Linked DNA regions of Kaistia algarum. The protein of the gene in region 1 binds, or shares a complex with, the protein of each later gene. Links are inferred from orthologs where the notes say so. Each region holds a gene or a part of one and is shown on either strand. Other genes may lie near its edges.

Region 1 (4,551 bases):
CGGTCAGCTCGCGACGGAACGAACGCCGCCCCATTAACACCTCATCAGCGTGTGGAACCAAAAGGCGGCCGACAGGGTTGGAAGCACACGAGGGCGTGCCGACAAGAAAATCTGCGAGCACGCTGTCGATCCCAAAACCCACAAGGAAGGAACGAAACGATGGCTGACAAGGATTTGAAGGCTTTGCTCGTTCACACGGTCAAGGATGTCTATTTCGCCGAGCATGCTATTCTGAAGGCGCTGCCGAAGATGGCAGCCGCCGCCAAGTCACCCAAGCTTAAGGCTGCGTTCAAGACGCATCTTGAACAGACCGAGGGCCAGGTGAAGCGGCTCGACGCCGTCTTCAAGTCGCTGGGCATGAAGCCGGAATCGGTACCCTGCGAGGCGATCAAGGGAATTCTGAAGGAAGGCGACGAGGTCGCCGAGGAGTTCAAGGGCGCAAGCGCCCTCGACGCCGGCCTGGTGGCCGCCGCGCAGGCGGTCGAGCATTATGAGATCGCTCGCTACGGCGCGCTGCAGGCATGGGCCACCGAGCTCGGGATGACCGATGTCGCCAAGCTCTTCGGCGAGACGCTCGACGAGGAAGAGAAGACCGACCAGCTCCTGACTGATCTCGCACTGGCGACCGTGAACGAAGCGGCGGCGTAGCGCCGTCGCTGCATCGTCCGCCGTTCCAAGCGAACGGCGGACGACTTCGGAACGTCGGGATATCGATCGGGGCGAGCCCGTGCCGCCCTGACGCATTCTGGCGACGTTCGTGACGCCCCAGCCAAGCGATTCGAAAAACCTCATTCGCGGAACGCGGTTTGCCCACCCAGACCATTGCAGCGGGATGCGGTGAGCCAGTTCGAACATTCGGGAGCTTTATGATGGCGGATCTCAAGACGGGCGGGTCGGACACGGCGTCCCTCCCCGGAAATGGCGGCGAACTCCGTCAGACGGCAGCGGCCGCGGAGAAGCGCCTGACGACCAATCATGGCGTGCCGGTCTCCGACAATCAGAACTCGCTAAAGGGCGGCGAGCGGGGGCCGACGCTCTTGGAGGATTTCGTCCTCCGCGAGAAGATCCAGCATTTCGATCATGAGCGCATTCCAGAGCGCATCGTGCATGCAAGGGGATCGGCGGCGCATGGGTTCTTCGAGCTAACCCAGTCGCTGGAAGAGTTCACGAGCGCCAGAATCCTCACCGAGGTCGGAGCCAAGACGGAAGTCTTCGCTCGGTTCTCGACCGTAGCCGGCGGCGCGGGATCCGTGGATACGCCGCGGGACGTGCGCGGTTTCGCCGTCAAATTCTATACGAAGGAAGGCAATTGGGACCTCGTCGGCAACGACATCCCGGTATTCTTCATCCAGGACGCGATCAAGTTTCCCGATCTCATTCACGCCGTGAAGATGGAAGCCGACCGCGGTTATCCGCAGGCGGCCAGCGCGCATGACACGTTCTGGGATTTCATCGGCCTGATGCCCGAATCGACCCATATGGTGATGTGGGCAATGTCGGATCGCGGCATCCCCCGTTCCCTGCGCATGATCGAGGGCTTCGGCGTCAATACCTTCCGCCTGCTGAACGACCGGAACGAGGCCGTCTTCGTGAAGTTCCATTGGCGGCCCAAGCTCGGCCTCCAGTCGACGTGCTGGGATGAAGCGGTGAAGATCGCGGGCGCCGATCCCGACTATCACCGCCGCGATCTCTATGAAGCCATCGCGTCCGGCGATTTCCCGGAGTGGGAATTCGGCGTCCAGATCGTCACAGCGGAAGAGGCCGATGCCCTGCCGTTCGACATCCTCGACGCCACCAAGCTCATCCCCGAGGAAATGGTCCCGATCCGGTTCGTCGGACGCCTGGTGCTGAACCGCAACCCGGACAATTTCTTCGCCGAGACCGAGCAGGTCGCGTTCCTGCCGACCAACATGCCCCCCGGCATCGACGTCTCCGAAGATCCCCTGCTGCAGGGCCGGCTCTTTTCCTATCAGGACACGCAGCTCTCAAGGCTCGGCACAGTCAATTTCCACCAGCTCCCGATCAACCAGGCGAAGGGCTGCCCGTTTCAGAACTTCCAGCGCGACGGCAAGATGCAGACGCAGGTTCCAACCGGCCGCGCCAATTATGAGCCGAACAGCCTGGCCAACTTCGGCGAAGCGGGCGGTCCGCGGGAAGATCCCGCCGGCGGATTCCGGTCCTATGGTCTGAACCTCGACGGTTCGAAGGTTCGACTGCGAGCCGAGAGCTTCGCCGATCACTATAGCCAGGCGCGCATGTTCTACCGATCGCAGACGCCGATCGAGCAGGCGCATATCGCCACCGCCATCGTGTTCGAACTCTCGAAGGTGACCATCCCGCCCGTGCGCCTTCGGGTGCTCGCCAATCTGCGGAATGTCGACGAAGATCTGGCGAAGCGGGTGGCCGGAGGTCTCAACATGGACCTGCCGCCGTCATCCGACGCAGCTGTCCCTCCGATCGACATGGAGCCATCACCGGCGCTGCGCATCGTCGGCAAATATCCTCCGTCTCTGGAAGGGAGAGCCGTCGCGATCCTCGTGACGGATGGGGTCGACGGAACTGCGATCGATGATGTGGCCAAGATGGTTGAGGCGGCGGGCGGCACCGTCAAGATCATCGCGCCCAAGATCGGCGGGGTGATGCTGGAAGGCGGCAACAAACTGCCGGCCGATGGTCAGCTGGCCGGATCTCCATCCGTGCTGTTCGACGCCATTGCTCTGGTCGTCTCGGAGAGCGGCACCGCGGAACTGCTCAAGGACAGCGCGGCCGTCGATTTCGTGCAGGATGCCTTCGTGCATCTGAAGGCGATCGGCTTCGTACCCGCCGCGCAGCCCCTGCTGGACAAGGCGGGCGTCACGCCGGACGAATGGATCGTGGCGTTGAAAAAGGGAAGCAAGGAATTCGCGAAGGCGGCGGCGACTCGCAATTGGGAGCGCGAGGATCAGGTCCGTACCCTCGCCTGACACGTCACCGTGGGTGCTTCCGCGAAAGAGAAGCACCCACGCGAACTCCTCAAGTCTCCGCGGGCTTTCTGCTCAAAGGGCGTACCCCTTCTGGTGTGCCAGTGCCGTCATGACGCCGCGGATCTCGGCAAGACCGCGTAGGCGACCGACCACCGGGTAGCCGGGATGGGTCTGGCGCGTCCCGTCGTCGATCAGATCATGGCCATGATCGGGACGGAAGGGAATCGTGCTCGTCGGCTCGCCGGCAAGGCGCCGACGCTGTTGTTCGTCGAGAAGGGTCTCCACGACGGCGACCATATCGACATCGCCGCCAAGATGGTCGGATTCCATGAACGAACCGTCCGGATCCTTTTTCACATTGCGCAGATGAGCGAACTTGACCCGGCCGGCAAACCGCCGGGCGATGGCTGGTACGTCATTCTCCGGGTTGGCGCCGAGCGAACCCGTGCACAGCGTCAGTCCGTTCGCCTCCGACGGAACGGCGTCGAGAATGAAGGCAATGTCGCCGGCGTTCTTCACGATGCGGCAGAGGCCGGCCAGATTGCGCGGCGGATCATCGGGATGAATGCACAGGACCACGCCGGCCTTTTCCGCCGCCGGCAGGATTTCCTTCAGGAACTGGACCAGATTGGCGCGGAGCTGGTCATGTGTCAGCTCGCTCTGTTCGGCGAGGACGTCGCGAAGCTCCGCCACATCGTAACGTTTGAAGGCGCCGGGAAGGCCCGCCATGACATTGGCCCAGAGCCGCGCTTTTCCTTCCTCGCCGGCATGATCGAACCATTCGGCCGCGCGCTGCAGCACATCGGGCGTATAGTCCCGCTCGGCGCCGGGCCGCTTCAGGATGTGGCAATCGAAGGCGGCGAGCTCGTTCATGTTGAGCTTCAAGGCCCGAGCTCCGCCCGGCAGCTTCACCGCCAGATCCGTCCGCGTCCAATCGAGGATGAGCATGAAATTGTAGCAGACCGTCCGGACGCCGCAGGCCCCGAGATGGGTCAGCGTCTGTCGGAAATTCTCATAGAGGCGATCGAGATCACCCCGCCCGAGCTTGATGTCCTCATGTACCGGCACGCTTTCGACGACGCTCCACCGGAGCCCCATCGCCGCATCGGCCTCAATGACCCGCTGCCGTTCCCGGATGGCCTCGACCGACCAAGTCTCGCCATAGGGAATATCGTGCAAAGCCGTGACTATACCCGTCGCGCCGGCCTGCCGCGCATGTCCCAGGGTCGCCTCGTCGTTCGGGCCGAACCAGCGCCACGTCTGTTCCATCGATACCTCCCACCACGATCCTCGCGGCGATCCTTACCGGATTTCACAGGGACCACCCAATAGCTTGCGGGTGGTATTTCTGACTTGGCGGTGGGGAGCCGGCCCGCTCTACCGTCAGCCTTGGTTCGATCACGCCCGCTGCGGTCACGCCGAGATGGAGCGCTCCGAGCCATTGGCCGGAGACTTCTGCCGACTGGCGATCCATTTCAGCCATGGGGGTAAATGGAACAGGCCCATCAGCAGGTACATCGCGGCCATTCCGCCCAGCGGCCATCCCGCGGACGCCGCCGAGCAGATCGCGTCGGTGTCGCCTGAGATC
Region 2 (4,584 bases), on another replicon or contig:
CGACCCGACGTGCCCTACACACTGGACGACATGGCGGCGGACGCCATCGGCCTTCTCGATGCGCTCGCGATCGACCGGGCGCATGTCGTCGGCCGATCGATGGGCGGCATGATCGCGCAGATCCTGGCGAGCGAACATGCGAACCGGGTCCGATCGCTCACCTCGATCATGTCGAGCACGGGCAATCCCGCACTTCCGCAGGCCGCACCGGACGTCATGGCGATGATGATGCAGCCCGCACCCGATCCGATCACGGATCAGGAGGGTTTTCTGTCGCAGCACCTCGCTTTCGCGCGCCGCATTGCCGGAGGCGGCTATCCGTTCGACGAGAGCGCGCATCGTGCTCTTCTGCTGGATGAGGTTCGACGCGGCCTTGTGCCGGGCGGAACGGCACGGCAGATCGCGGCGATGGCGGTGGCCGGCGATCGCCGAGGGCGTCTGGCGACGATCAAGGCGCCGACGCTTGTCATTCACGGGAATGACGATCCGCTCATACCGCCAGCCTGCGGCAGCGATACCGCCGCCTCGATCCCCGGAGCGATCTATATGCCAATCGACGGCATGGGTCATGACGTGCCGCCTGAAGTCTATCGAGCGGTCACGGCAGCGATTTCTGGCTTGGCGCGGGCGGGATCGTGAAAGCCTGTAGAAGGGCTCCAGGCCAGCTATCTGGACCGATGGTGCCCTGGTGAAAGGGCCGGGCGATCTTCCGTATCACTTCGTCCGGGCGGTCGGAAACTCGGCGTGGAACGTGGTCTCGTATTTGTCCGGGATGCGGATGGTGATCCGCGTGGTGCCGTCCTCGTCGTCCTGGCGCGAAAACACTTCGCCGATCTCGTAGAGCCGATGCAGCTTCGCGAGGTCGGCGCCGGCCAGCACGACGGTATAGCTTGCGCGGTTCTTGTTGACGCGGTCCTCGACCAGTTGCAGCAGTGCGGGAACGCCCTCGCCCGTCAGCGCCGAGATCGGGACGATCGCGGGCTTGCCCTTCTCTGCTTGCAGCCGGTCCATCGGCCGCGCGTCCGGCGGCAGCAGGTCGATCTTGTTCCAGACCTCGATGATGCGATCCGAATCGCCGATCTCGATGCCGAGCTGCTCCAGCACCTTCATCACGTCTTCCGACTGCGCCTCGCTATCCTCATGGGCGATGTCGCGCACATGCAGGATCAGCGAGGCCTCGATCACCTCTTCCAGCGTAGCGCGGAAGGCGGCGACGAGATGGGTCGGCAGGTCGGAGATGAAACCCACTGTGTCGGAGAGGATCGCCTCTGTGCCATGCGGCAGCTCGATGCGGCGCAGCGTGGGGTCCAGCGTGGCGAATAGCAGGTCCTGCGCCAGGATGCCGGCATTCGTCAGCGTGTTGAACAGCGTTGATTTGCCGGCGTTGGTGTAGCCGACGAGCGCCACGATCGGATGTGGGACCTTTCGGCGGTTCTCGCGCTGCAGGCGACGGGTGCGCACGACGGTTTCGAGCTCGTGCTCGATGCGGGCAATGCGCTCCTGCAGCGCCCGCCTGTCCGCCTCGATCTGCGTCTCGCCGGGGCCGCCGAGGAAGCCGAAGCCGCCGCGCTGGCGCTCCAGATGGGTCCAGGAGCGGACGAGCCGGCTCTTCTGGTAGTTCAGATGGGCGAGTTCGACCTGCAGGCGGCCTTCGCGCGTCTGCGCCCGCTCGCCGAATATCTCCAGGATGAGCCCGGTCCGGTCGATGACCTTGGCGTTCCAGGCTTCTTCCAGATTGCGCTGCTGAACGGGCGACAGCGTGTGATCCACGAAGACGAGTCCCGCGCCGCGCTCGGCGACCATCGCGCCGATTTCCTCGACCTTGCCGGTGCCGAACAACGTTGCCGGTCGCAGGGTCGAAAGCGTCACGGCGGCGGCCTCGACGATGTCGAGATCGATCGCTCCGGCGAGACCTACGGCCTCGTCGACACGCGCCTTGGTGCTGCGCTGGGCACTGCGCCCTTCCCCGGCGCCACGCCGCTGGCGGCCGGAGCGAACCGGCACCAGGACAACGGTTCGGTCAGCGACGCGCTCTTCGTGAGCCGGCGCTTCATCGGGCGACGGCTCGGCGTCGTCCGGAAGCTCGTCTTCCTCGATCATCAAGCTCCGGACCGATCGCCTTCTTCGCCCGGCTCGAAGAGCTGGACGGGCGCCCCAGGCATGATCGTCGAGATGGCATGCTTGTAGACGAGCTGCGAATGTCCGTCGCGACGGAGCAGGACGCAGAAATTATCGAACCAGGTCACGATGCCTTGCAACTTCACGCCATTGACGAGGAAAATCGTCAGCGGCGTCTTGGTCTTCCGGACATGGTTCAGGAATGTGTCTTGAAGGTTTTGTGCGCGGTCCGCCATTCGTGTCTCTCACGCCTCGACTTGTTGGGGACGACAGTCCCGAGGGCCACATTTGCTGCGGCCACGCCAACAGTTTGCCCGGTAAATGGGCGCGCGTCACCCTACAAATGCAATGCAGCACCGTTTTGGCACTGCGGCATAGATCGCTCAGCCATGCGACCAGCGCGGGCTGCGTTCGGCAAAATCGTGGAATGCCTTACGCAGTTCGGTCGCGACGCTGCCCGGAGCGCCATTGCCGATGACGCGATCGTCGATCTTGGTGATGGGCGTCACGATCGTGGTTGCGCCGGTGATGAAGGCTTCGCGCGCGCCCTTGGCCTCTTCGAGGCTGAATTTCCGTTCCTCGACCTTGATGCCGAGTCGCGCCGCGACATCGAGCAAGACGGTCCGCGTGATGCCGCGCAGGATGCCATGCTCTGCCGGACGGGTCACCAGCACGCCGTCGCCCGTCACGATCCAGGCATTGGTCGACGATCCCTCGGTGACGTTGCCGTCGGCGTCATAGAACCAGGCTTCATAGACGCCCGCATCGCGCGCGGCCTGCTTGGCGAGAACGTTCGGGAGCAGCGACACCGTCTTGATGTCGACGCGGTCCCAGCGATTATCGGGAACGCTGATCGCCGCGACGCCTTCCTCGGCGTGGTGGTCGGCATAGGCGCGCGAGACCGAACGGGCGGTGACGACCAGCGCCGGCGGCGTGCCTTCCGCCGGGAACGGGTGGTTGCGAGGCGCCACACCGCGCGTCACCTGCAGATAGACCAGCCCGTCGACGACATGGTTGCGGCGCACAAGCTCGCGCAGCACGACGCCGAGGGCGGCCCGGCTCATCGGCTTCGGGATCCGCAACTCGGCCAGCGAGCGCTCCAGCCGGTCGATATGCCGGCGCTCGTCGATCAGCAGCCCGTCGCGGATCTCGCAGACTTCATAGACGCCGTCGGCAAACTGATAGCCGCGATCCTCGATATGAACGGCGGCATCGGCGTGGCGGACATAGCGTCCATTGACATAAGCGAAGCGGGGCATGGCGGACTCTGAGGAAGGGAGAGAGGTTTCAAATCGGAATGCGGCAGGGGCTACCCGACGCCGAGCGACTTCAGCTTGCGATGCAGCGCCGAACGCTCCATGCCGACGAATTCTGCGGTTCGGGAGATGTTGCCGCCGAAGCGGTTGACCTGTGCGGTCAGATATTCGCGCTCGAAGATCTCGCGCGCATCGCGCAGCGGCAGCGACATCAGATGTTCGCCGCCACGATTGGGCGTCGTCGGCAACAACTCGCCAATTTCCGGCGGCAGCATGTCGGCGGTGATGATCTGGGTTTCGTCGCCGCGCGCCAGGATCAGCAGCCGTTCGATATTGTTGCGGAGCTGGCGGATATTGCCCGGCCAGTCATGGGCCTGCAGCACGGCGAGCGCATCTTCGCCGACCTGACGCATCGGCAGGCCGGTCGTCTGCGAAATCTGCTCGATGAAATGCTGCACCAGGGCCGGTATGTCGTCGCGGCGCTCGGCCAGAGCCGGAACCCGCAGCGGCACGACCGAAAGCCGGTGGAACAGGTCCTCGCGGAAGCTGCCCTCCTGAATTTCGCGTTCAAGGTCGCGCGCCGTCGACGAGACGATGCGGACATCGACATTCACTCGCGTCGTGCCGCCGACGCGAAGGAAATTCTGCTCGATCAGGACGCGCAGGATCTTGCCCTGCGTCTCGCGCGGCATATCGGCCACTTCGTCGAGATAGAGCGTGCCGCCATGGGCCTCTTCCAGAGCGCCGATCTTGCGCGGCCCGCCTTCGACGCTCTCCGTGCCGAAGACTTCGTGCTCCATGCGATCGGGCGTGATCGCGGCGGCGTTCAGCACGACAAAGGGTCCGCTCGCTCGGTGCGAGGCCTCGTGGATAGTGCGCGCCACTGTCTCCTTGCCCGAACCAGAGGGGCCGGAGATCATGATGCGGCTATTGGTCGGCGCCACCCGGTCGATCGTCTGGCGCAGATGGTTCATCGCGACCGATGTGCCGATAAGGGCCGAGGTGTTGCCGGCGCGCTGGCGCAGCTCCTTGACCTCGCGCCGCAGCTTCGACGCCTCCAGCGCACGCTCCGCGACCAGCACCAGCCGATCGGCCTTGAACGGCTTCTCGATATAGTCATAGGCGCCGCGCCGGATCGCGGAGACGGCGGTCTCGATGTTGCCATGGCCGGAGATCATCACGACGGGCAGGTCGGCGTGCTGCGCCTTGA

What was found. The genes of interacting proteins can lie anywhere in the genome.
Region 2: the proteins of OSH05_RS23165 (region 1) and hfq are in contact, whole or in part, in a crystal structure (PDB 3VU3), measured with the Escherichia coli proteins. The link is inferred for Kaistia algarum from one-to-one orthologs.

Annotation. Positions count from the first base shown.
Region 1 is NZ_JAPKNJ010000004.1:183,810-188,360, forward strand. The notes cover bases 455-3,416. They hold OSH05_RS23165 (catalase), read left to right. Parts: upstream 455-869; coding sequence 870-2,963; downstream 2,964-3,416. Other genes in these bases: OSH05_RS23160 (YciE/YciF ferroxidase family protein), read left to right, coding at 455-648; uxuA (mannonate dehydratase), read right to left, coding at 3,036-3,416. Outside these bases: more of OSH05_RS23160, read left to right, coding at 160-454; more of uxuA, read right to left, coding at 3,417-4,232; OSH05_RS23175 (hypothetical protein), read right to left, coding at 4,377-4,551.
Region 2 is NZ_JAPKNJ010000002.1:367,013-371,596, forward strand. The notes cover bases 728-3,722. They hold hfq (RNA chaperone Hfq), read right to left. Parts: upstream 2,355-3,722; coding sequence 2,100-2,354; downstream 728-2,099. Other genes in these bases: hflX (GTPase HflX), read right to left, coding at 728-2,100; OSH05_RS15010 (D-amino-acid transaminase), read right to left, coding at 2,502-3,377; ntrX (nitrogen assimilation response regulator NtrX), read right to left, coding at 3,428-3,722. Outside these bases: OSH05_RS14995 (alpha/beta fold hydrolase), read left to right, coding at 1-639; more of hflX, read right to left, coding at 715-727; more of ntrX, read right to left, coding at 3,723-4,584. UniProt on the Escherichia coli protein: RNA chaperone that binds small regulatory RNA (sRNAs) and mRNAs to facilitate mRNA translational regulation in response to envelope stress, environmental stress and changes in metabolite concentrations.